DNA from 3 places in the Viridibacterium curvum genome. Region 3 is predicted to be linked to each of the others. Evidence: predicted binding sites of a transcription regulator. Region 3 holds the regulator's gene; each other region holds the start of a gene.
The links. Region 3 encodes HrcA, which represses chaperone genes, less so after heat shock. Its sites were predicted from a motif close to TNTTAGCACTCNNNGNCNNNGAGTGCTAANA; they were not measured.

Region 1 (7,926 bases), on a different contig from region 3:
ACTCTGAGCTTTGGCACGCAGACAGTTGGCGGCCTGTATCCGGCCAAGACTGTCACGCTAACCAACTCCGGTACGGCGACGCTGAACATCTCGTCGCTGAGTGTCTCGGGCGCTTCGTTCTCGCTCGTGACAGCATCGCCTTGCGGTTCATCGTTGGCGGCGGGGGCATCGTGCAGCATCGATATCCGCTTCAGTCCCGCATCGGTGGCGGCGTCGATTACCGGCACGCTGAATCTCAGCTCCAACGCTGCAGGTTCGCCGCATTCCGTACCGCTGGATGGCTCCGGCAGCGCAACGGCAGCGCCGGTGCTGGCTTGGCAGACGACGTCCCCCTTCAATTTCGGCACGGTTGCAGCAGGCTCGATCTCTGCCGAGCAACAGGCGACCCTTAAGAACATGGGCCCTGGCGGGGCGACCTTGAATCTCGTCAACATCGTGGGTGCGAATTCGAGCAGCTTCACTGTCGACCTGAGCGGTTGTTCGGTCGGCGCCGCGTTCTATGAAGGCCAGACTTGCCTCGTGAAGGTGCGCTTCGCGCCGGCTTCGCTGGGCACCAAGCAGGCTGCGGTGCAGGTCGTGTCGACCGGTACTTCGCCCGGCGCGTTTGATCTGCAGGGCACGGGCTCGGGTGGTGCTGCGGCGAACATCAGTTTGTCGGCAACTTCACTGAGTTTCGGCTACCTCAAGGTCGGTGAAGGGTCGGCTCCGGTCGAGCTGCGCATGCGCAACTCGGGAAGCGATGCCTTGCATATCGACAAGATTACGCTGAGTGGGCAGTACGCCATCCAGTACAAGACCTGTCCGCTGCCGCCGTTCGATCTCTCGCCTGGCTTCGAATGTGCCGTGACGCTGACCTTCCTGCCGTCCTCGCCGGGTGCGGGGGGCGGTAGCCTGCGAATCGAGTCGAATGCAGCAGACACACCGAACGCCATCGTTACGCTCAATGGCCAGGCCGAGGGTACGACTCAGACCTCCACCGGTACGCTTGGTGGTGGGGGCGGTGGCTGCTCGATCGCCAATGGCGAATCTCCTTTTGATCCGACGCTCTGGTTGATCGTGTTGGTTGCTGCAGGTGTGCTGGTGTATCGCAGCAGGCAAGTGCGTCGCGCGACGGAAGACAGGGAGCAGCCGTGAGTGCTACCTGGCAGGCACAGGCCAGCGGTCGGGCGTCCGCCTTCCCATGGCGGACCCTGCTGCTTGCCGGCGCGCTGCTCATCCCGGCAGGGGGTATGGCAGGGCAGACCCTGCTGACCTGGCAGGCCGTCGTCCTGTTGCTGCTGGCGCCAGTGGCGGAAGAGGTGATTTTCCGTATGGGCCTGCAAGCATCGTTGCTCGAGCGGCAGCTTGCACCATGGTGCGCGAACCTGTTGGTTGCCGTCGCCTTTGCCGTTGCGCACTGGACGGTGCGTGGTCATGTCGCGGCCTTGCTGGTAATGCTACCGGCATTGTTCATCGGAGCGGTGTACCAGCGCGAGCGCCGTGTGGCGCCCTGCGTGTGCCTGCATGCCTTGATGAATCTGGTCTGGCTGTTCCTGGCCTGACATCGGGATGATTATCGGCGTGCGCGCGGATGGGCAGTTGCACGCCAGGTAGTTCCAGAATCGAATCCAGCGGCTCGCCGGCGCGGCCGTTACAAATGTTGTGAAGAGAGAGTGATGAAGAACATGAGAGCGGGGTTGTTGAGGGCTATGCGCGGCGCGCTGGCGGGCTTGAGTCTCCTTCTGTGCAGTACCGCTTACGCACAGTTTGACTATGACTACTACGGCATTGCCGACGTGTCCTATGGCCACATCGCGCAAGCCGGTATCCGCGGCGAGACGCGGTTGAACAGCAATTCGCTGAGCCCGAGCTTTGTGGGCGTCACCGGCAGCTATGGGTTTGATGGGGGCTGGACTGTGGCGGGGGCTGCAGAGACATTCCTGCGTTTCCAGGATCGCAAGACCGGCCGTCGTGACTCAGACCCCATGCTGTCACGCAATGCTTTTGTCTCGTTGCGCAGCCCCTACGGCAACCTTCGCTATGGACGTTTGCAATCTCTCCTGTTTGATACCACCAACCGCTTCAACGCACTGGGCAATTCCATTTTCTCTCCGCCCATTCGTGCGCTGTTCTTCAGCGGCAACCTCGAAGGTGTGCAGGGGGATTTCTACTGGGATCGTGCTTTTGCCTACACCTCACCGAATTTCGAGGGCGGGACGCTCAACCTGATGTACGCCACGCAGAAGGGCCTCAAGCGCGGCAAATATTCATCGGGTAGCCTGGTGTGGGCCATCGGTTTGCTGGGCGTCGAATTCGCGGCTCAGGATGTGCGTGTCGACGACGGTGTCAACGACCCGACCAAGGAGAATGCATGGCAGCTGGGGGCCAACTACAACTTCGGTTTCATGAAACTGTTTGCGCTGTATTCGCGCACCAGTGATCGTTGCCTTGCGTCTCCAGACCGGAATTGCGGCAACCATGTCAGAAGTGACAACCGCTCAGTAGGCGCGTCGGTCCCGGCAGGGCCGGGCAATATCCTTTTCCAGTACGGCTATTCCAAGGCGGAAGGCGAAGCCATCGAACGCCGCCACACCATCACGAGTGCCGCTTACGTGTATTCGTACGACAGCAATATCGACATCTACGTCATCGGCATGGATGACCGCGTACAGGATCTGACTGTCGGGCAGAGTGCGGCAGCAGGGGTGCGCGTCAAGTTCTGAGATGCTTTCTTGATGTATTGGCCATCAATCAATAATCACCAATAAAACAAAACCCCGCCGAGGCGGGGTTTTGTTTTTGATACAGATCTACCGGGCTCAGGCCGCGCAGTAAATGCCTGTGCGACCCGGGGCGAAAGGGCATTACATGCCCATGCCACCCATGCCGCCCATGTCAGGCATGCCGCCAGCGGCCGGCTTGTCTTCCGGCAGCTCGCCGACCATGCAGTCGGTGGTCAGCACCAGGGCAGCCACCGAAGCGGCGTTCTGCAGTGCCGTGCGGGTCACCTTGGCGGGGTCCAGCACGCCCATTTCGACGAGGTCACCGTAGGTGCCGTTCGAAGCGTTGTAGCCGAAGTTGCCCGAGCCTTCGAGCACCTTGGCGATGACGACGGAGGGCTCGTCACCGGCGTTGGCGACGATCTGGCGCAGCGGCTCTTCAATGGCACGCAGCACGATCTTGACGCCAGCGTCCTGATCGGCGTTGTCGCCCTTGATGTTGCCAGCAGCAGCGCGGGCACGCAGCAGTGCCACACCGCCACCGGCCACGACGCCTTCTTCGACGGCTGCGCGGGTTGCGTGCAGGGCGTCTTCAACGCGGGCCTTCTTTTCCTTCATCTCAACTTCGGTGGCAGCGCCAACCTTGATCACGGCCACACCGCCGGCCAGCTTGGCCTTGCGCTCTTGCAGCTTTTCGCGGTCGTAGTCGGAGGTCGATGCTTCGACCAGTGCGTCGATCTGGGCCACACGTGCCTGGATCGCATCAGCCTTGCCGTTGCCGTCGATGATGGTGGTGTTTTCCTTCTCGACTTCGATGCGCTTGGCTTGGCCGAGGTCGGCCAGCGTAGCCTTTTCGAGCGACAGGCCGACTTCTTCGGAGATCACCTGGCCACCGGTCAGGATGGCGATGTCTTCCAGCATGGCCTTGCGACGATCGCCGAAGCCCGGTGCCTTCACGGCAACGGTCTTCAGGATGCCGCGGATGTTGTTCACCACGAGGGTGGCGAGGGCTTCGCCATCGACGTCTTCAGCGATGATCAGCAGCGGACGGCCCGACTTGGCGACTTGTTCCAGCACCGGCAGCAGGTCACGGATGTTCGAGATCTTCTTGTCGAAGAGCAGCACGAACGGGTTGTCCAGAGCGGCGATTTGCTTTTCCGGGTTGTTGATGAAGTAGGGCGACAGGTAGCCGCGGTCGAATTGCATGCCTTCGACGACGTCCAGCTCGTTGTCCAGCGACTTGCCGTCTTCAACGGTGATGACGCCCGACTTGCCGACCTTGTCCATCGCGTTGGCGATGATGTCGCCGATGGAGCTGTCGCTGTTGGCGGAGATCGAACCGACTTGTGCGATTTCCTTGTTGGTGGTGGTGGGCTTGGCGGCCTTCTTCACTTCGGCGACGAGGGCTGCAACAGCCTTGTCGATGCCGCGCTTCAGGTCCATCGGGTTGTGACCCGACACGACCAGCTTCATGCCTTCGCGCACGATGGCCTGTGCCAGCACGGTCGCGGTGGTGGTGCCGTCACCGGCGTTGTCGGAGGTCTTGGAAGCCACTTCCTTGACCATCTGCGCGCCCATGTTCTCGAACTTGTCCTTCAGCTCGATTTCCTTGGCGACGGAGACACCGTCCTTGGTCACGGTGGGGGCGCCGAAGCTGCGCTCGAGCACCACGTTGCGGCCCTTGGGACCCAGGGTGACCTTGACGGCATTGGCGAGGATGTTGACGCCGGTGACGATCTTGGTACGTGCGTCGTCGCCGAACAGAACTTGTTTAGCTGCCATGTTTCATGACTCCAGAAAGATTGAGGAATTCTTGGGTGCGTACGAGGCGCGGATTACTTTTCAATCACGGCGAGGATGTCTTCCTCGCGGGCGACCAGCACTTCTTCGCCATTGACCTTGACGGACTGGCCGGCGTACTTACCGAACAGCACGCGGTCGCCGACCTTCACGTCGAGCGGGCGGACGCTGCCGTTTTCGAGGATCTTGCCCTTGCCCACGGCGATGACTTCGCCTTGATCGGGCTTTTCACCAGCGCTGTCGGGGATAACGATGCCGCTGGCGGTGGTGCGCTCAGCTTCGATGCGCTTGATGATCACGCGGTCGTGCAGGGGACGAATGCTCATTTCTACTCCTGAAATAAGGGTAAGCACTTGATTAAAAAGAGAACGCGAGGCGTTTTCCAGAAAACGGGAGGAGGCGTACAGATGAATTGTTAGCACTCAACTCCGGCGAGTGCTAATGGTAGGTGCGGCACTGCGGTAATTCAAGGGGCACACAAACGGAAATTTGCTGTCGTTCGACGCCCAGATTGAGCGTTCTGTCGCTCAGATCGATAGCGCAGCCCAACAGATAGCGGGCCTCTCGTGGCCACGAGTACGGACATGCGGCCGCTCCAGGCACGACCAAACAGTTCCACCGTTCGATCGTGCCTGCTCAGTGCCCTGCAGCAGGGGGCATACCCCGCTAGCGGCATGTCGAGCCTTTTGTGAGGTGTGACAGTGAAGCCGCAGAGAGTTCGGGTGATGCCCGCTCGCGAGGCTAATCGCGAATCTGCGGTGCGATGAACTGCTCAGGCAGCATGGTGCCCGGTAAGTGCTTGAGCCCCCACCGTCCCATCTCTTCCAGCACCGGCCCCAGATCAGCACCTTTGCGGGTGATGAAGTATTCGGCGCGCGGCGGATTCTCCTGGTAGAGCTCCTTCTTTACCAAGCCGGCCGCTTCGAGGCGTTTCAGACGCTCGGCCAGAATATTGGTCGGTATTGCTTCCGGCGACTCCTGAAACTCCCCATAGCGCCGCTTGCCTGCCATCAGCAGGTCCCGCACCACGAGCAAGGTCCATTTGTCGCCCACGATGTCCAGGACGTTAGCGATCGGGCAGGTAGAGCGATAGCCCTCGACGCAGGAGTTTTTGTGGGGCGATTTCATCATGTCGCCGATCCTAAGCACGTAGCTTGTTTTTTGCAAGTGACGTCTGTACGATGTGACTTGTAAAAAGCAAGTTACTCGTGCGTCAGGTGACTTGCAAAATGCAAGTTGTCGGTCCGGTATTCGGGCCGCAGCCGAAGCCATTGGCGCAAAACCAAGGAGCTAACCCATGAAAGATGCAGTTTCCAAAGCGCGGGCAACGCTTGCCCAATCCACCCAACCCGTTGAGCAAGGCCAGCTGGAGTCGCCATCACGTCGTCAGGCCCTCAGTGCAGGTGCTGCAGTTGCGGCGGTGTTTTCCGTTGCCTGGCCCCACGCTGTAAATGCGCAGGCTGGCCGCAACTCGGACGTCCGTTCCGCAACCGCAACGACACGGTTTGTAGAAGTCGGGGGGCGTAAGCTCGCTTACCGTTCAGTGGGCTCTGGCAAGCCCATCGTCTTGTGCAATCGTTTCCGGGGAGTGCTGGGCCTGTGGGACCCCGCCTTCATCGACGCACTCGCCGCACAGGGCTTTCAAGTCGTTACCTTCGACTATTCGGGACTCGGGCTGTCGACCGGCGAGAGGAGCTACAACCCGGCTGCCATGGTGAAAGACGCCAAGGATCTTGTGGATGCACTGGGTCTGAAGGACGTGGTCATTGCGGGCTGGTCCATCGGCGGCATCGTCGCGCAAATCTATATGGCGATGTTCGGGCAAGACGTCAGCCACGTTGTCCTGCTGGCAACGACGCCACCCGGCAAGCTGGTCAAGCAGGCCGAACAGCTGTTCTACGATGCTGCGGCAGTACCCGGCATCAGTCTGGACAACTTCACCACAATTTTCTTTGAGCCTGCAGATGAGGGCAGTCGCGCGGCTTCGAAGCGTTCATTCGATCGAATCATGGCGCAGAAGATTGCGCGCAGCCCTGATGTACCCGCCGATTGGGCGATCAGCCAGATAGGCACGACGCCGCGCAATCCTGTCTTTCCGGCTGACGAGATCCTGAACGTCTTGAGGACCACCAAGACACCCATCCTGCATCTGGGGGCTGATCACGACATCATTTTCCCGATCGAGAACTGGTACGCCCTCAACGGCCAGTTGCCGACCTTGAGCCTGATCACCTATCCGAGAGCAGGTCATGGGCCGCATCACCAACATCCGGAGTCGGCTGCTGCGCAGATAGCCGCATTCATCGCAAGTACGCGCAAGGCCTGATCGCAGGACTCGCCAGACCTCAACAACTTACAAAGGACACATCATGAAACTCGACGGCAACACCATTCTTGTTACAGGCGGCGGCTCAGGCATCGGCCGCGGCCTGGCCGAGGCTTTCCATCAGCGTGGCAACAAAGTCATCATCGCCGGGCGCCGAAAGGCTTTGCTCGACGAAGTTGTAGCAGCCAACCCTGGCATGGAAGCCATTGAACTGGATATTGCAAACCCGGCCAGCATCCAGTCTGTCGCTCAAACCCTCATTGCCCGCTACCCGACTCTGAATGTGCTGGTGAATAATGCCGGTATCATGCCTTTCGACAACGCGGCCGGGCAGATCGACGAGGCGAGCGCACGTCGACTCATCGATACCAACGTGCTTGGGCCCATTCTGTTGAGCTCTGCGCTGATCGAGCATCTGAAGCGCCAACCGCGAGCAACGATCATCTACAACACATCGATCCTGGCCTACGTACCACTGGCCCCGAGCGCAGTGTATTCAGCCACCAAAGCGGCGCTGCATTCCTACGCACTGTCACAACGCTTCATGCTGCGCGAAACAAACGTCACCGTGCAGGAAATCGCACCTCCTTGGGTGGATACCGATCTCATCAAAAAGAGCGGAGATCCGCGCGCCATGCCGGTTGATGCATTTATCGCGCAGACAATGGAGGGGCTTGCCACTGAAATCCCCGAGGTTGTCGTCGAGGCGGTCCGTCCGCTGCGAGCCAATCCCGGTCCCGGCGAGCACGCATTGATCAACGCATTCAACGCAGAGCTGGTCGCGAATCCGCCTCCGATGTAAGGCTGCAATGGGCAATGCATGCCGCTGACTTCCTTTGGTTCTTTTGCGGTCAGGCTTCTTCGCCCAGGAAGCCGCCGCTCGGGTGATCCCACTGCCTGGCATACAGACCGCCCTGGGCGAGCAGGAGGTCCATCGCGGCGATGGTCGACAGGCGGTGGGCAATAGTGATCACGGCCTTGCTTTGCATGAGGCTGTAGAAGCTGTGCCGGGTAGCGGCTTCGACTTCCGAGTCGAGTGCGCTGGTCGCTTCGTCGAACCGCAGGATGAGCTCGATTTCTGCATTACGCTGGCAATCGTTA
Region 2 (7,926 bases), on a different contig from region 3:
CGCAGTCAACCCGCTCACCATGTGGCTGACCCTGGCGACCTTTGTCGGTTACGCCGTCATCTATACCCTGCTGCTCAAGCCCTACACGCCACAGAACATTGTCATTGGTGGCGCATCGGGCGCCATGCCGCCCGTGCTGGGTTGGGCGGCCATCACTGGCGATGTGTCGGCGGATGCCTGTTTGCTGTTCCTGATCATCTTCGCCTGGACCCCGCCGCATTTCTGGGCGCTGGCGCTTTATCGCACCAAGGAATATGCCGCCGCTGGCCTGCCCATGCTGCCCGTTACGCACGGTGCCGAGTTCACGCGCCTCCAGGTGCTGCTCTATACCTTCATCCTCACTGCGGTCACGTTGTTGCCTTTCGTAACGCAGATGTCGGGCTGGATCTACCTCGCCAGCGCCATCCTGCTGAACGCCGTGTTCATCGCCTATGCCTGGCGCCTGCTGCGCGAATACAGCGACGAACTGGCGAAGCGCACGTTCCGTTTCTCCATCCTGTATCTCTCGCTGATTTTCGCGGCCCTGCTGGTCGATCACTACCTGAAATGAGAGCCAGCCTTGCCGCCTTGCTCGTCGGTGTGACGCTTGTGCTAAGTGCGTGCGACAACAAGCCGCTGCAGTTCAACAGTACCGACATAACCGGGCAGGACTACGGCAAGGCGCTCAATCTGCCCGACGCCAGTGGCAAGCCGCGCAGCATGGCCGATTTCGCGGGCAAGGTCGTTGTCGTGTTCTTCGGTTACACGCAATGCCCGGACGCCTGCCCGACCAGTATGGCGTTGATGGCTGACGTGACCCAGCGCCTCGGCGAGGACGGCAAGCGTGTGCAGACCGTGTTCGTCACCGTGGATCCGGAGCGTGATACGTCCGAGCTGGTGGGCAAGTACGCGGCGGCATTCAATCCCGCTTTTGTGGCGCTGCGCGGTGATGAAGCGCAGACGCGCGCCGTGACCAAGGCTTTCAATGTTTTCTTCGAGAAGCGCGGCGACATTGCCAGTGGGCGTTACACCGTCGATCACACCGCAGCACTCTACGTCTTCGACACCAAGGGTCGCGCGCGTTTGTTCGTACGCTACGGAGAGACACCTGAACGCCTGACAGCAGACCTCTCCCTGTTGCTCCAAGGGCGCTGAGCGCTCGGAAAAATAGGCCAACCGCGCGGTTGGCCTATTTTCTTGCGGCGGCACTAACTCAGTTCTGATACGAGCACTTGTTCGGATTGCCGGCCGGATCCGAGCCGAATGCGGCAACGGTGCAGGCGATACTCTTGCCGACACCGACATACTGGGTCACCCACTTGCCCTTGCGGCCAAATGCGACCCAGCCTGTGCCGCTCGCGGGCTTGCAGCTTGCACCTTCATCGGAGCACTTCTTGAACCCTGTCGGGTAATCACCCGTGCCGGACAGGACGGGGGCGCTACCTGCGGATGCGCTGCTACTTGATGAGCTTGCAACACTCGATGATGCTGCGCTGCTGGCCTGCGACGATGTTGCGCTGGATGATGCCTTGCTGCTCGATTGCGACGACGCTACAGACGAGGCGGTGCTCGATGAAGAAGCACTACCCGCGCATGCCGCTGCTGTCAGTTGAGCGCCACCTTTGCCAACGCCTGCATACAGCGGCAGCTTGTCCTTGACGCACTGTGCGCTGACGGGCTCATACGTGTAGGTCAGCGTTTTCGGGAATGTAGCGGTGGTTGTCCACGCGTCAGCATTCTTTTCGCCGCTGCCGACCGAGCCCCAGGTGATGTTGTAGGTCTTGAAGTCAGCCGGTGACAGGATGTTGTTGTTGCGCAGATCCCACCAGCCGCAATTGCTCGTGTCGCTGCGGCAGGTTACGGGGTTCTTTGTGTTCTGGAGTTTGCCCTCCGAACTATTTCGCCACCAAGAACGATTGGCTTGGCGTCGCTTGTCTGGTTTTTCGAGTGGTCGTCAGGCGTCAATCGGCGTTTTTATTGTTTTTGCCAGAGACAAACGGCCTGGTTGGGGCGATAAAAAAGGCCGACAGGGTGTCGGCCTTGTGTGGTTCATTTCTGAATCGGGCTCAGTTGGCCGATAGCAAACCACGCATCTTCTGCATCGCCTTCACTTCGATCTGGCGGATGCGCTCGGCCGACACGCCATACTCGGCGGCCAGTTCGTGCAGGGTGGCCGCAAGCTCGCCATCTTCAATCAGCCAGCGGCGTTGCACGATGGCGCGGCTACGCTCGTCGAGGCTGGCCAGTGCGTTGCGCAAACCTTCGTCCTGCAGGCGCTCGTGTTGAGCCGTTGCCAGTTCTTCAGAAGGTTCTGGTGCCGAGTCGGCCAGCCAGGCGAGCGGGGCGATGCGGTGTTCGTCCTCGTCGTCGCCGGAGCCTTCCAGCGACACGTCGCCACCGGCGAAACGCGATTCCATCTCGAAGACCTCTTCGGTCTTCACGCCCAGCTTCTGCGCGATGTCGCTGGCCTCATCCTGGGTCAGGTTGTGCGGTGCCTCGCCGTTCTGGCTGCGCATGCTGCGCAGGTTGAAGAACAGCTTGCGCTGTGCCTTGGTCGTGGCGATCTTTACCAGACGCCAGTTGCGCAGAATGTATTCGTGGATTTCGGCCTTGATCCAGTGCATGGCAAAGGAAACGAGACGCACGCCACGATCCGGGTCGAAGCGCTTGACGGCCTTCATGAGGCCGACGTTGCCTTCCTGGATCAGGTCAGCGTGAGGCAGGCCGTAGCCGAGATAGTTACGGGCAATCGACACCACCAGACGGAGGTGCGACAGAACCAGCGCGCGTGCGGCTTCTAGATCGTTGTTCTGCTTCAGGCGACGCGCCAGCGACAGCTCCTGCTCTTCAGTGAGCATGGGGAAGCGATTGGCGGCTGAAATGTACTGGTCGATACTGCCCAGCGCATTCGGCATCGGGAAGGACAAAGCGTTTGTGGTCATGGTGTGAAGCCCTCTGCAACCGTTGACTGCAACATCACTGTGAGACGATTTTAGCACTCGCATGTATTGAGTGCTAACAAAGGGTCTAAGTTCCCGACACGCGCGTCATGGGTCAAGTGTGCACGCAAGGCGCTGATTTCAAATGGATCTCGCAATCCATAGCGCAGGTCTATCGGCATCATCGCAGCGGGCTTGAGTACCCCGAGGCCGGGCCGGCTGCTTCAGGGGCCCAGAAAAGCACGTGCCTCTTCGCGCCCCAAGGCGATAAGGCCCTCGATGAAAACCGGGTCGCGATCGAGTTTGGAAGCGTAGTCCAGTGAATCGCCGTTGTCGCCTTTGGCGTCCAGCACGATCTCCTGCCACACCACGGGTTTGAAGCCGCTGCTGTCGAGCACGCCTTGCTCCAGCCACTTGTTGACCTGCCGGATGAAGAACATTTCCTGCTCCAGCGCCAGATTGCCAGCCATCTCGTTCTGGCGGTCCGTGATGTCGGCCAGACGCTGCGGAATGCCCGAATGCTCGCGCGGGTTGATGCGCAACAGCCAGATCGCGTCCGGCTTTTCATCGAGGTCGCAGCCCGACAGCAGGTTGCGCACCGGCGGGTTTTGCGACAAAAGACCATCCCAGTAGGGCTGTCCGTCGACATCCACGGCGTTGTAGAGGTTCGGGACGGCCGTCGAGGCCAGGACTTCGATGGCACGCGGCGCGCGCTGCGGCCCGGCACGGAAGACGTGTGCCTGACCCGTCAGAACATTGGCGGCGCCGATCAGAAGCTTCGGGGTGTGCGGGCCCAGCATTGAGGGCAGGGTCTCGAAGGGTACGTACTTCTGCAGGAGCTCCAGAATGCGTTCCTGAGCCCAGCGCGACAGCACGTTGGGAGCACTTTCGACATGTGGCAGCACCTCGCGCAGGCGTTGTGACTGCACGGTGAAGAAGTTGTTGAACATGTCGCCGACCGAGTGGGCCGACATGTCGTGCCAGAAGTCGGTCAGTGCGCGGCGACCGATCTCGGGGCCGACGGGATGCGTCAGGCCCAGCCAGGCAATCAGTGCATTGATGGCGCCGCCCGAGGTGCCGGCCAGCGAGACGATGCGGTAGCGCTGGCCGTTGTAAGGCAACAGGCCTTCAGCGTCGATGCGTGACAGCAACTCGATCAGTACGCCGGCTCCGAAGGCGCAGTGGCTACCGCCGCCCTGACAGGCAATGGCGAGTTTGAGTGGTTCCATGGAGTCTCCCGGGGCGGGTGCAATGTACGTGCTTGCGCGTTACGCCAGCCATTATGGCGCGACTCTGTTGCGCTGCAAGAAAAGCGCCCCTATGGGTTTGTGCCCAGCGCTGGCGGGCTCAGTCGACCAGGCCATCCTGCACGTGGCGGCGCACCGAGATGGCCGCACCCAGCCAGCCCAGCAAGGCCGTGAAGGCCAACAGGCAGCCGGTCTGCAGTGCGTCCGGCCCTTGCAGGCTGAGCGTGACGCTGTAGGTGCGGGCCAGCGCTTCGATGGCGGGTGCCAGCAACCGCAGCAGCAGCGTCACCAGCCCCCAGGCCAGCAGACCACCCAGCAGGCCCTGCAGCAGGCCGAAGTAGAGGAAGGGCCGGCGCACCGCCGGGCGCGTGGCGCCGAGCAGCAACTTTACCGAGATCTCGTGCCGCAACGTGAGGATCTGCAGGCGCAAAGTGTTGAAGGTGACGATTACCAGCGCCGTGCCCAGCAGCAGTGCCAGCGTCAGGCTTGCGCTGCGTCCCAGCTGTACGATGGCAGCGAGACGTTCGACCCATTCGGCATCGAGCTGAACCAGCGCGGTTTCAGGCATGGCCGAAAGCTCTGCCTGCAGGGCTTTGAAGCTGGCAGGGCTGTCATCGCGCGGTTCGAGCACGAATGCATCGGGCAGGGGGTTGTCGAGCAGGGCACCCGTTACGTCACCGAAGCCCCCGCGTGCGGCCAGCTGCTGCAAGGCTTGATCGCGCGGTACGAAGCGTACGCGAGCGATCTGCGGGTTGTTGCGCAGCTTCTGTTCGACGGCGCGCGTCGCGTCGCCCGTGATTTCGTGCTTCAGGAACAGGCTGATCTCGGGCTCACCGGTCATGCCATGTGCCAGGCCAGCGAGGTTCTCGACGAGAGCCCAGCCCAGTGCCGGCAGGGTCAGTGCAATGGCTACCACGAGCGCCGACAGCAAGGCCGTCAGCGGCTTGCTGACGAGCCGGCGGATGGCTTGCTGAAGAGCGTCCAGATGTTCGCTCATTGCATCAGCTTTCCGTGGGCGAGCTCGATGCGTCGTGCGCCATAGGGCGAGTAGAGCGTGTCGTCGTGGGTGGCAAGGATCAGCGTGACGCCTGCGGCATGGAAGCTGCGAAACAGTGCTGCGATGTCACGTGCATACGCCGGGTCGAGGTGAGCGGTCGGCTCGTCGGCAATGAGGATGCTGGGCCGGTTGACGATGGCGCGCGCGATGGCAACGCGTTGTTGCTCGCCACCGGAGAGCGTCACCGGCAGGGCCTTCTCGAAGCCCGACAGGCCCACCTTTTCGAGCGCCACGCTGGCGCGTGTGATTGCCTCGCGCTTCGAGGTACGCGCGATCTCACCCGAGACCTGCAGCGGCAGCATGACATTGTCGAGCACGCTGCGATCCATCAGCAGGCGATGTTCCTGCATCACCAGGCCCAGGCTGCGGCGCAGGTAGGGGATCTGTGATTGGCGCATGCGGCCTACGTCGAGGCCATTGACCATCACGCGGCCACTGCTCGGTGATTCGAGTGCGGCGACGAGCTTTAGCAGGGTGCTCTTGCCGGCGCCCGAGTGGCCAGCGAGCACCAGCAGCTCACCGTGGCGGATATCCAGCGTGAGCTCGTCCAGTGCCGTGTGGCCACCGGGGTAGGTCTTACTGACGTGGTCGAACTGGATCATGAAAGAAAGGCTGGCGACAAGCCGGGCTCAAGGCGAGCGCGCATTGTAATGTGCCCGCCAAGACAAAGGGCCTGCACGGCAGGCCCTTGTCGCGTGGCGGATGGCTTTCTTACTTGAACTGCTTGTCCAGCCAGTCGTAAGCAGCGCTTTGGGTGTCGGCAACGAATTCGTGGGCACCAGGCAGCATGCGTGCGTCGAACTTGTTGTCGGCCTTCCAGGCCCCCCACACCTTGCGCATCTTGTCGTACGACGCGTTGACCGCGTCGACCGGGAACAGCGCGTCCTTCTCACCCGCGAAGAACAGCATCGGCTTGGGGGCGGCGAGGCTCGCCACATCGGGGAAGTCGAGGTAACGCAGCACGCCAGGGTGCAGCATGTTCCAGGCAGACGCCCCCTTGAGCTGGTTGTTGCCCGGCACCATCAGGCCTTGCGTGGTGGCCATCCAGTTCACCACGATACCCGCGGTTACGGCGTCCGACAGGGCAGCAACCTGCCAGGCGCGGAAAGCGCCCATCGAGAAACCGATGGCCGCGACGCGCTTCTTGTCGACTTCGGTCTGCGCGGCGAGGAATTCGGCTGCGCGCGCATCTTCGAGCGCCATGATGCCGGCCAGCGAAGTGCCCAGATTAAGGCTGTTGGCGGCGACGGCTTGCTGAATGTCGAAGGTCAGTGCAGCGCGGTCGCCCCAGCCCAGCGCGTCATGCGCCAGTACGACGTAGCCGCGCTTGGCGAGCTCGTCGCCGGGGAATTTCTCGCTGAAGAAGCGCTTTGCCCAGGCCTTCGACGATTCGAGCCGGGCGTCGTTGCCCCAGGTCTCGATCAGCTTTTCCTTGCCGATGTCGAACTTCGAGCCGTGGTCGTGCAGCATCAGCGCGGCGGGGAAGGGGCCTTTGCCCTTGGGCACCAGCATCAGGGCCTGGACGCGGCTGTCGGCCGTGAGGTTGAAGACGACTTTGCGGGCGACATAGCTGCCGCGATCCTGCTCGTCGAGCACGACGGCATTGAAAGGCGTCCTGTCAGGCAACTGCAGGGTCAGTTCCCACATCTTGTCGCGACCGGCCTTGCGCCAGGCGCTCAGATCCTTGATCTTGGGGTTCCAGGCCATGCGGAAGTCGAGTCGCGACTTCAGCGATTCGTAGAAAGCCGGCATGTTGTGCTGGATGCCGGTGGTCTGGAAGTCGGTGTCGGCAGCCGGGGCCGATGGGACAAGGCTCATGGCAAGCAGGCCACCGAGCAAGGCTTGGAACAGTTTGGGCATGGACGCGTCTCCGTTATCGTTGTTACCGGTCGCATGCTTTTACCATACCTCGACATCAGTTGGCTTGTCCGAACAGCGCGTGGACGAATTCACGGGCTTCAAAAGCCTGCAGATCCTCAATGCCTTCGCCGACGCCGATATAGCGCAGGGGCTTGGGGTGGGTACGGGCAATCGCGGCGATCACGCCCCCCTTGGCCGTCCCATCGAGCTTGGTGATGACGAGGCCTGTCACGCCGATGGCCGCATCAAAAGCCTTGAGCTGCGCGAGGGCGTTCTGGCCGATGTTGGCATCCAGCACCAGCAGCACTTCGTGCGGGCCGCTGGGTTCGGCCTTCTGGATGACGCGACGCACCTTGGCAATCTCTTCCATCAGGTTGAGCTGGGTCGGCAGGCGGCCCGCGGTATCGATGAGCACGATATCGATGCTGCGCGCCTTGGCCGCCGCAATGGCGTCGAAAGCCACGGCGGCCGGATCCCCACTCTCTTGCGCAATGACGGTCACGTCATTGCGGCGGCCCCATTCCATGAGCTGTTCGCGCGCCGCCGCGCGGAACGTATCACCGGCTGCCAGCAGCACGCTCTTGCCTTGCGATTGAAAGTGCCGAGCGAGCTTGCCGATTGAGGTGGTCTTGCCAGCGCCATTGACGCCCGCCAGCATGATGATGAAAGGTTTGTGGCCGCTGACGACCAGGGGCGCCTGCAGTGGCGCGAGCAGGTTGTGCAGCGCTTCGGCCAGCGCCTCTTGCAGCTGCTCGCCGCTTTCCAGCTTGTCGGTTTTCCAGCGGCGGCGCAGCTCGGTAAGCAGGGCCGTGGTAGCCTCCACGCCGCAATCGGCCATCAGCAG
Region 3 (5,225 bases):
TCCGCCTGTGCCGCCACCTGCGGCAGATGGGTCACACAAAGCACCTGGCGTGCCTGCCCCAGCTCGCCGAGGCGGCGCCCCACCATCTCAGCCACACGGCCGCCAATGCCCGCATCAACTTCGTCGAAAATCAAGGTGGGCACCGCCTGCGAGGCACTGGTTATCACCTGAATCGAGAGGCCGATACGTGACAACTCGCCACCCGAAGCCACCCTGGACAGCGGTTTGAGCGGCTGACTGGGATTGGCCGCCACCTGGAATTCGATTTTCTCCAGACCGGTTGCGGAACCTTCAGGTTCAGGAATCAGTGCGACTTCAAAACGGCCGCCCGCCATCGCAAGATCCTGCATGGCTGCCGTGACCTGTTCGCTCAGCAGACGCGCTGCACTTGCACGCTTCTCCGACAGCACACCGGCTTGCTTGCGGAACGCAGCCTCACACTGCTTCTCTCGTTCAGCCAGCGCAGCGGGGTCCGCCAGTGCGGTCAAGCTCTCAAGGCGCGTCCGGCTCTGCAGCAGCAGTTCCGACAGCTCTTCTGGCGGTACGCGGTACTTGCGCGAGGCAGAGACAATCGCGGAGATGCGTTGCTCGACCTCGACCAGTCGCGCTGGATCAAGCTCGACGCGATCACGATAACGGTTGAGTGCATGCCCGGCCTCATCTAGCCGGATGGCGGCTTCGTTGAGCAGCTCGGCAATGTCGCGAAGGCTGGCGTCATACTGAGCGAGCTCCGAGAGCTTCGCTGCCAGGCGTTCAGTCTCGCCCGCCAGCGGCATCTCGCCATCGGTAATCGCTTCGAGACTGCTGCTGACACCCTCGATGAGGCTGGCTGCGTGGGTCAGACGTGCATGCTCCTGGTTCAGCGGCTCCCACTCGTTGGCTGCGAAGGCCAACTCGTCGAGCTCTTTCACCTGAAAGCCGAGCATGTCCTGCTCGCGCTGCAGGCCGGCCTGTTGTTCAGCCGCCTCTGCACGCGCGCGACGAGCGTTGGCAAGCTCTTTCCACAAGCCACTGACTTCACGCGCCAGTGCGGTGATGCCGGCATGCGAATCGAGCAGGCCGCGTTGAGCATCCGCGCGCAGCAAAGCCTGGTGGGCGTGCTGACCATGGATGTCTGCGATGAACTCACCCAGCTCGCGCAGCTGCGTTGCCGTGGCCGGCATGCCGTTGATGTAGGCACGCGAGCGCCCCCCGCTGTCGACAACGCGACGCACGAGCAGCTCTTCGTCGGCATTGAAGTCCTGCGCCAGCAACCAGGGGCGTGCCGGCGAATCCGCTGCCAGATCGAACTCAGCGGCCAGATCCGCCTTCTCGCGCCCCGCGCGCACAACGCCGGCATCGGCGCGCTCACCCAGCAGCAACGAAAGGGCGTCAAGCAGGATGGACTTGCCAGCCCCGGTCTCGCCAGTCAGCGCACCGAAGCCCGGACGGAAGTCGAGCTCCAGACGGTCAACCAGAACGAAATCGGTGATCAGCAAACGACGCAGCATGGGGAGGCAGAAAGGCGAGAGTAGTGAAGGGAATTCAGGAAAAACTGGGGCTGGCGCTCCAGTGCAGCTTTTCGCGCAGCACGGCGAAGTAGCTGTAGTCAGCCGGGTGGATCAGGGTCACCGACTGCAGCGAGCGGCGCACCCTCACCACGTCGCCGCCACGCGCATCGAACGGCGCCTGGCCATCGAAATGGATGCGGGCGTCGTGCGGCGCCACCAGGGTGATCTCGACCACGCTGTCGTGCGACAAGGCAATCGGCCGATAAGTCAGCCCATGCGGACAGAGCGGCACCAGAACCATGCCGGCCAGCCGCGGATGCAGCAGCGGGCCATTGGCCGACAACGCGTACGCCGTCGACCCGGTCGGCGTGGCGACGATCATGCCGTCGGAACGTTGCGAGTAGATGTACTCCCCATCGACGACCAGCTCGAATTCGATCATGCGGCCGGTTTCTCCACGGCTGATGACCACGTCGTTGAGCGCAGTCGTCACCATCTTGCAGGCACCGTCTCGCAGCACCTCGGCTTCGAGTAGCACGCGGCGTTCGCGCAGGTACTGGCCGTCAAGGATCTCACCGAGACTGTCGAGCATGTTCTCGCGGCCCACATCAGTCAGGAAGCCCAGACGCCCCTGGTTCACCCCCACCAGCGGCACCGTGTGGGCACTGAGGCGGCGGGCCACGTTGAGCATCGTGCCGTCGCCACCAACGACCACCGCCAGCTCGGCCTGCTCGCCGATCTCTTCGTAGTTCAGCACCTGGGCGCCGCCGACACCGCCAACGACGCGCGCCGTCTCTTCATCGACGAGAACGGTCAGGCCACGCTTCTGCAGATAGGCTGACAGACGGCCCAAGGCTTCGGCTGCCTCGGCACTCTGGTATTTGCCGATCAGCGCGACGACCTGGAATTCCGGCGCGGGAGAGTTGTCCATACCCGAATTAAACCACATCGCCCGGTCGTCATTCCGGACTCGGCCGGCCGCAAACTCGCATAAAATGGACTCATCGACCCGTCTCCCGTGCCAATGAACCAGCAGCTCGACTCCCGCGCCCGCCTTCTGCTCAAGACCCTGGTGGAGCGCTACATCAGCGAGGGCCAGCCCGTCGGCTCACGTGCGCTGTCACGCCAGTCGGGTCTCGAACTGTCGCCGGCGACGATCCGCAACGTCATGGCCGACCTGGAGGACATGGGCCTTATCAGCAGCCCGCATACCTCCGCCGGTCGCATCCCGACCGCCCTTGGCTATCGCCTGTTCGTCGATAGCCTGCTGACTGTCAAGCCGCTCGGGCAGACCGAAGTGCGCGAGCTCGAAAGCCATATCCAGCCTGACGAGCCGCGTCGCGTCATTTCTGCCGCCTCCAACCTTCTGGCCGAACTGACCCAGTTCGCAGGTGTCGTCGTTGCGCCGCGCAAGGAGGCCGACAAGGTCCGCCAGATCGAATTCGTCAGCCTGTCGGAATCGCGCGTCCTGCTGATCATCGTGACCCTGTCGGGCGATGTGCAGAACCGCATCCTGCACACGCAGCGCCCTTACACGGCTTCAGAACTGACGACGGCCGCCAACTACCTCAATCATCACTGCGCGGGCCTCGCCTTCGGCGAAATGCTCGGCCGCTTGCGTGACGAGCTGGTTCAGCTGCGTTCCGACATGGTCGAGCTGATGACAGCCACCATCAACGCCGGCAGCCAGGCGCTGGAAGACCAGCAGGGCTACGTCATCTCCGGGGAGCGTCACCTGCTGGAGGTGAACGATCTGTCGTCCGACATGGGACGATTGCGCGAGCTGTTCCGGCTGTTCGAGCAGAAATCCGGTCTGGTCTCCCTGCTCGACCTCTCGAACAAGGCCGACGGCGTGCAGATCTTCATCGGCGGCGAATCCGGCATCAACTCGCTGGACGAATGCAGCGTAATCACTGCGCCATACGAGGTCGATGGCCAGATCGTCGGCACGGTCGGCGTCATTGGCCCGACACGCATGGCGTACGAGCGCGTCATTCCCATCGTCGACATCACAGCGCGGCTGCTCAGCAGTGCGCTGTCGCATCAGTCCTGAGGTGCGCCAGGCCGTGACCCGACTGCCAGCCCTGCTCTTCACTGCCCTACTCCTGGCCGTCAGTGCCTCCGCCGGGGCACAAACGCTTTATCGCTGTGGCAACACTTACCAGGACAAGCCCTGCCAGGGCGAACCGGGCCGTGTCGTTGTCGAAGGCAGTTCCGCACCGGCAGTCAGTAGCGCCCCCGCCAAACCTGTTGATGAGTTCTGTCGCAAGCAGGGTCAGACAGCCGCAGAATTCCGCTGGGAGAAGGAAGGCGGGCGCACGATTGACCAGCAGCTGGCGCGCGACCCGGCCAACGAAGCTTTCGCCCGCTACGTCTATGCCAAGCGCGGTTCGGCCCACGAAGTGCGCCGCATCGTTGAACGCGAGTGCATGGACACCGGCGAGCGCAAGACCCAATCCGGCCCCTCCGCCAGCGCCGGAGCGGGCGGCTTCATCGCCGCCCAGCCACGCAGCGTGGTGCAGACATCGTCAGCCTCGAGCAGCGAAGAGAGCACCGAGCCGCGCCGTGGTGGTGGCATCACACGTGAGGATCGTCTGCAGACGCCCAACCGCAACATCGACGAAACCTTCTGCCGCTCACTCTTCGACCGCGAGAAAAAGCTGATCGAGCAACAGATGCAGTACGGAGCCAAACCTGTGCCGGAGAGCATCAAGCAGCAGCTGCGTGAAGTAGCCGATCTGCGCAAGACCGCCAACTGCACCGGCACGCCTTTCGACCCTCCGACCAACAGACGCTGACCCTCTACCGGCCTGCAGCCTCAATGGCCTGACCCGACCTGATGCCCTATCTCACCGAACCCTCGATCGCTCACGACCGTCCGCCCAGCATCGGCATCCTGCTGATCAACCTCGGCACCCCTGACGAACCCACCCCTGCAGCAGTCAAGCGCTACCTCAAGGAATTCCTCTCCGACCCGCGCGTCGTCGAGATTCCTCGCGCGCTGTGGTGGCTGATCCTCAACGGCATCATCCTCAATACGCGCCCCAAAGCTTCAGCCGAAAAGTACGCCAAGGTGTGGGGCAAGGACGGCTCGCCGCTGCGTGTACATACCGAGAAACAGGCCAAGCTGCTGCAGGGCTACTACTCGCAGGGCGCGCAGGCCAATGTCGTCGTCGAATATGCCATGCGCTATGGCTCGCCGGACGTGGCTTCCGCCATCCAGAAGCTCAAGGCGCGCGGCTGCACGCGCATCCTGGCGGTGCCCCTCTACCCGCAATACGCCGCCAGCACGACGGCCAGCGCAGTCGACGCCATTGGCGCCGCTTATGCACAGCTACGCAACCAGCCCGAGCTGCGCATCGTGCGCAACTTCCACGACCACCCCGGCTACATCAGCGCCCTCGCCAGTAGCGTGCAGGCGCACTGGCAGAGCAATGGCCGTGGCGAGCTGCTGGTCATGAGCTTTCACGGCGTGCCGAAGTTTTCGCTCGACAAGGGTGACCCGTATTTCTGCGAGTGCCACAAGACGGGACGCCTGCTGGCTGAAGCGCTGGGACTCAAGGAGGGGCAGTATCTCGTGACATTCCAGTCACGCTTCGGCAAAGCCGAATGGCTCAAGCCCTATACGCAGCCGACACTGGAAACGCTGGCGGGCAAGGGGGTAAAGCAGGTGGACGTGATCTGTCCGGGCTTTGTATCGGACTGCCTGGAGACGCTGGAAGAAATCGCCATCGA

Region 1: a site for HrcA is predicted at 4,913-4,943, ahead of groES (co-chaperone GroES). Genes of this name have one in related genera too.
Region 2: a site for HrcA is predicted at 2,970-3,000, ahead of rpoH (RNA polymerase sigma factor RpoH). Genes of this name have one in related genera too.

Annotation. Positions count from the first base shown of each region.
Region 1 covers NZ_BAABLD010000007.1:238,102-246,027, forward strand. Annotated here, with positions in the region: gene ABEA02_RS07355 (choice-of-anchor D domain-containing protein) at 1-1,134, shown strand, start outside; gene mrtJ (JDVT-CTERM system glutamic-type intramembrane protease MrtJ) at 1,131-1,541, shown strand; gene ABEA02_RS07365 (porin) at 1,656-2,702, shown strand; gene groL (chaperonin GroEL) at 2,844-4,481, opposite strand; gene groES (co-chaperone GroES) at 4,535-4,825, opposite strand; gene ABEA02_RS07380 (winged helix-turn-helix transcriptional regulator) at 5,241-5,630, opposite strand; gene ABEA02_RS07385 (alpha/beta fold hydrolase) at 5,797-6,825, shown strand; gene ABEA02_RS07390 (SDR family oxidoreductase) at 6,869-7,627, shown strand; gene ABEA02_RS07395 (hypothetical protein) at 7,677-7,926, opposite strand, start outside.
Region 2 covers NZ_BAABLD010000015.1:93,140-101,065, reverse strand. Annotated here, with positions in the region: gene cyoE (heme o synthase) at 1-550, shown strand, start outside; gene ABEA02_RS15785 (SCO family protein) at 547-1,134, shown strand; gene ABEA02_RS15780 (hypothetical protein) at 1,398-1,592, shown strand; partial or broken gene ABEA02_RS20190 (pectate lyase family protein) at 1,613-1,852, opposite strand; gene rpoH (RNA polymerase sigma factor RpoH) at 2,046-2,921, opposite strand; gene ABEA02_RS15770 (patatin-like phospholipase family protein) at 3,143-4,147, opposite strand; gene ftsX (permease-like cell division protein FtsX) at 4,266-5,162, opposite strand; gene ABEA02_RS15760 (cell division ATP-binding protein FtsE) at 5,159-5,824, opposite strand; gene ABEA02_RS15755 (dienelactone hydrolase family protein) at 5,934-7,082, opposite strand; gene ftsY (signal recognition particle-docking protein FtsY) at 7,138-7,926, opposite strand, start outside.
Region 3 covers NZ_BAABLD010000002.1:422,841-428,065, reverse strand. Annotated here, with positions in the region: gene recN (DNA repair protein RecN) at 1-1,490, opposite strand, end outside; gene ABEA02_RS03190 (NAD kinase) at 1,525-2,421, opposite strand; gene hrcA (heat-inducible transcriptional repressor HrcA) at 2,515-3,543, shown strand; gene ABEA02_RS03180 (hypothetical protein) at 3,557-4,288, shown strand; gene hemH (ferrochelatase) at 4,330-5,225, shown strand, end outside.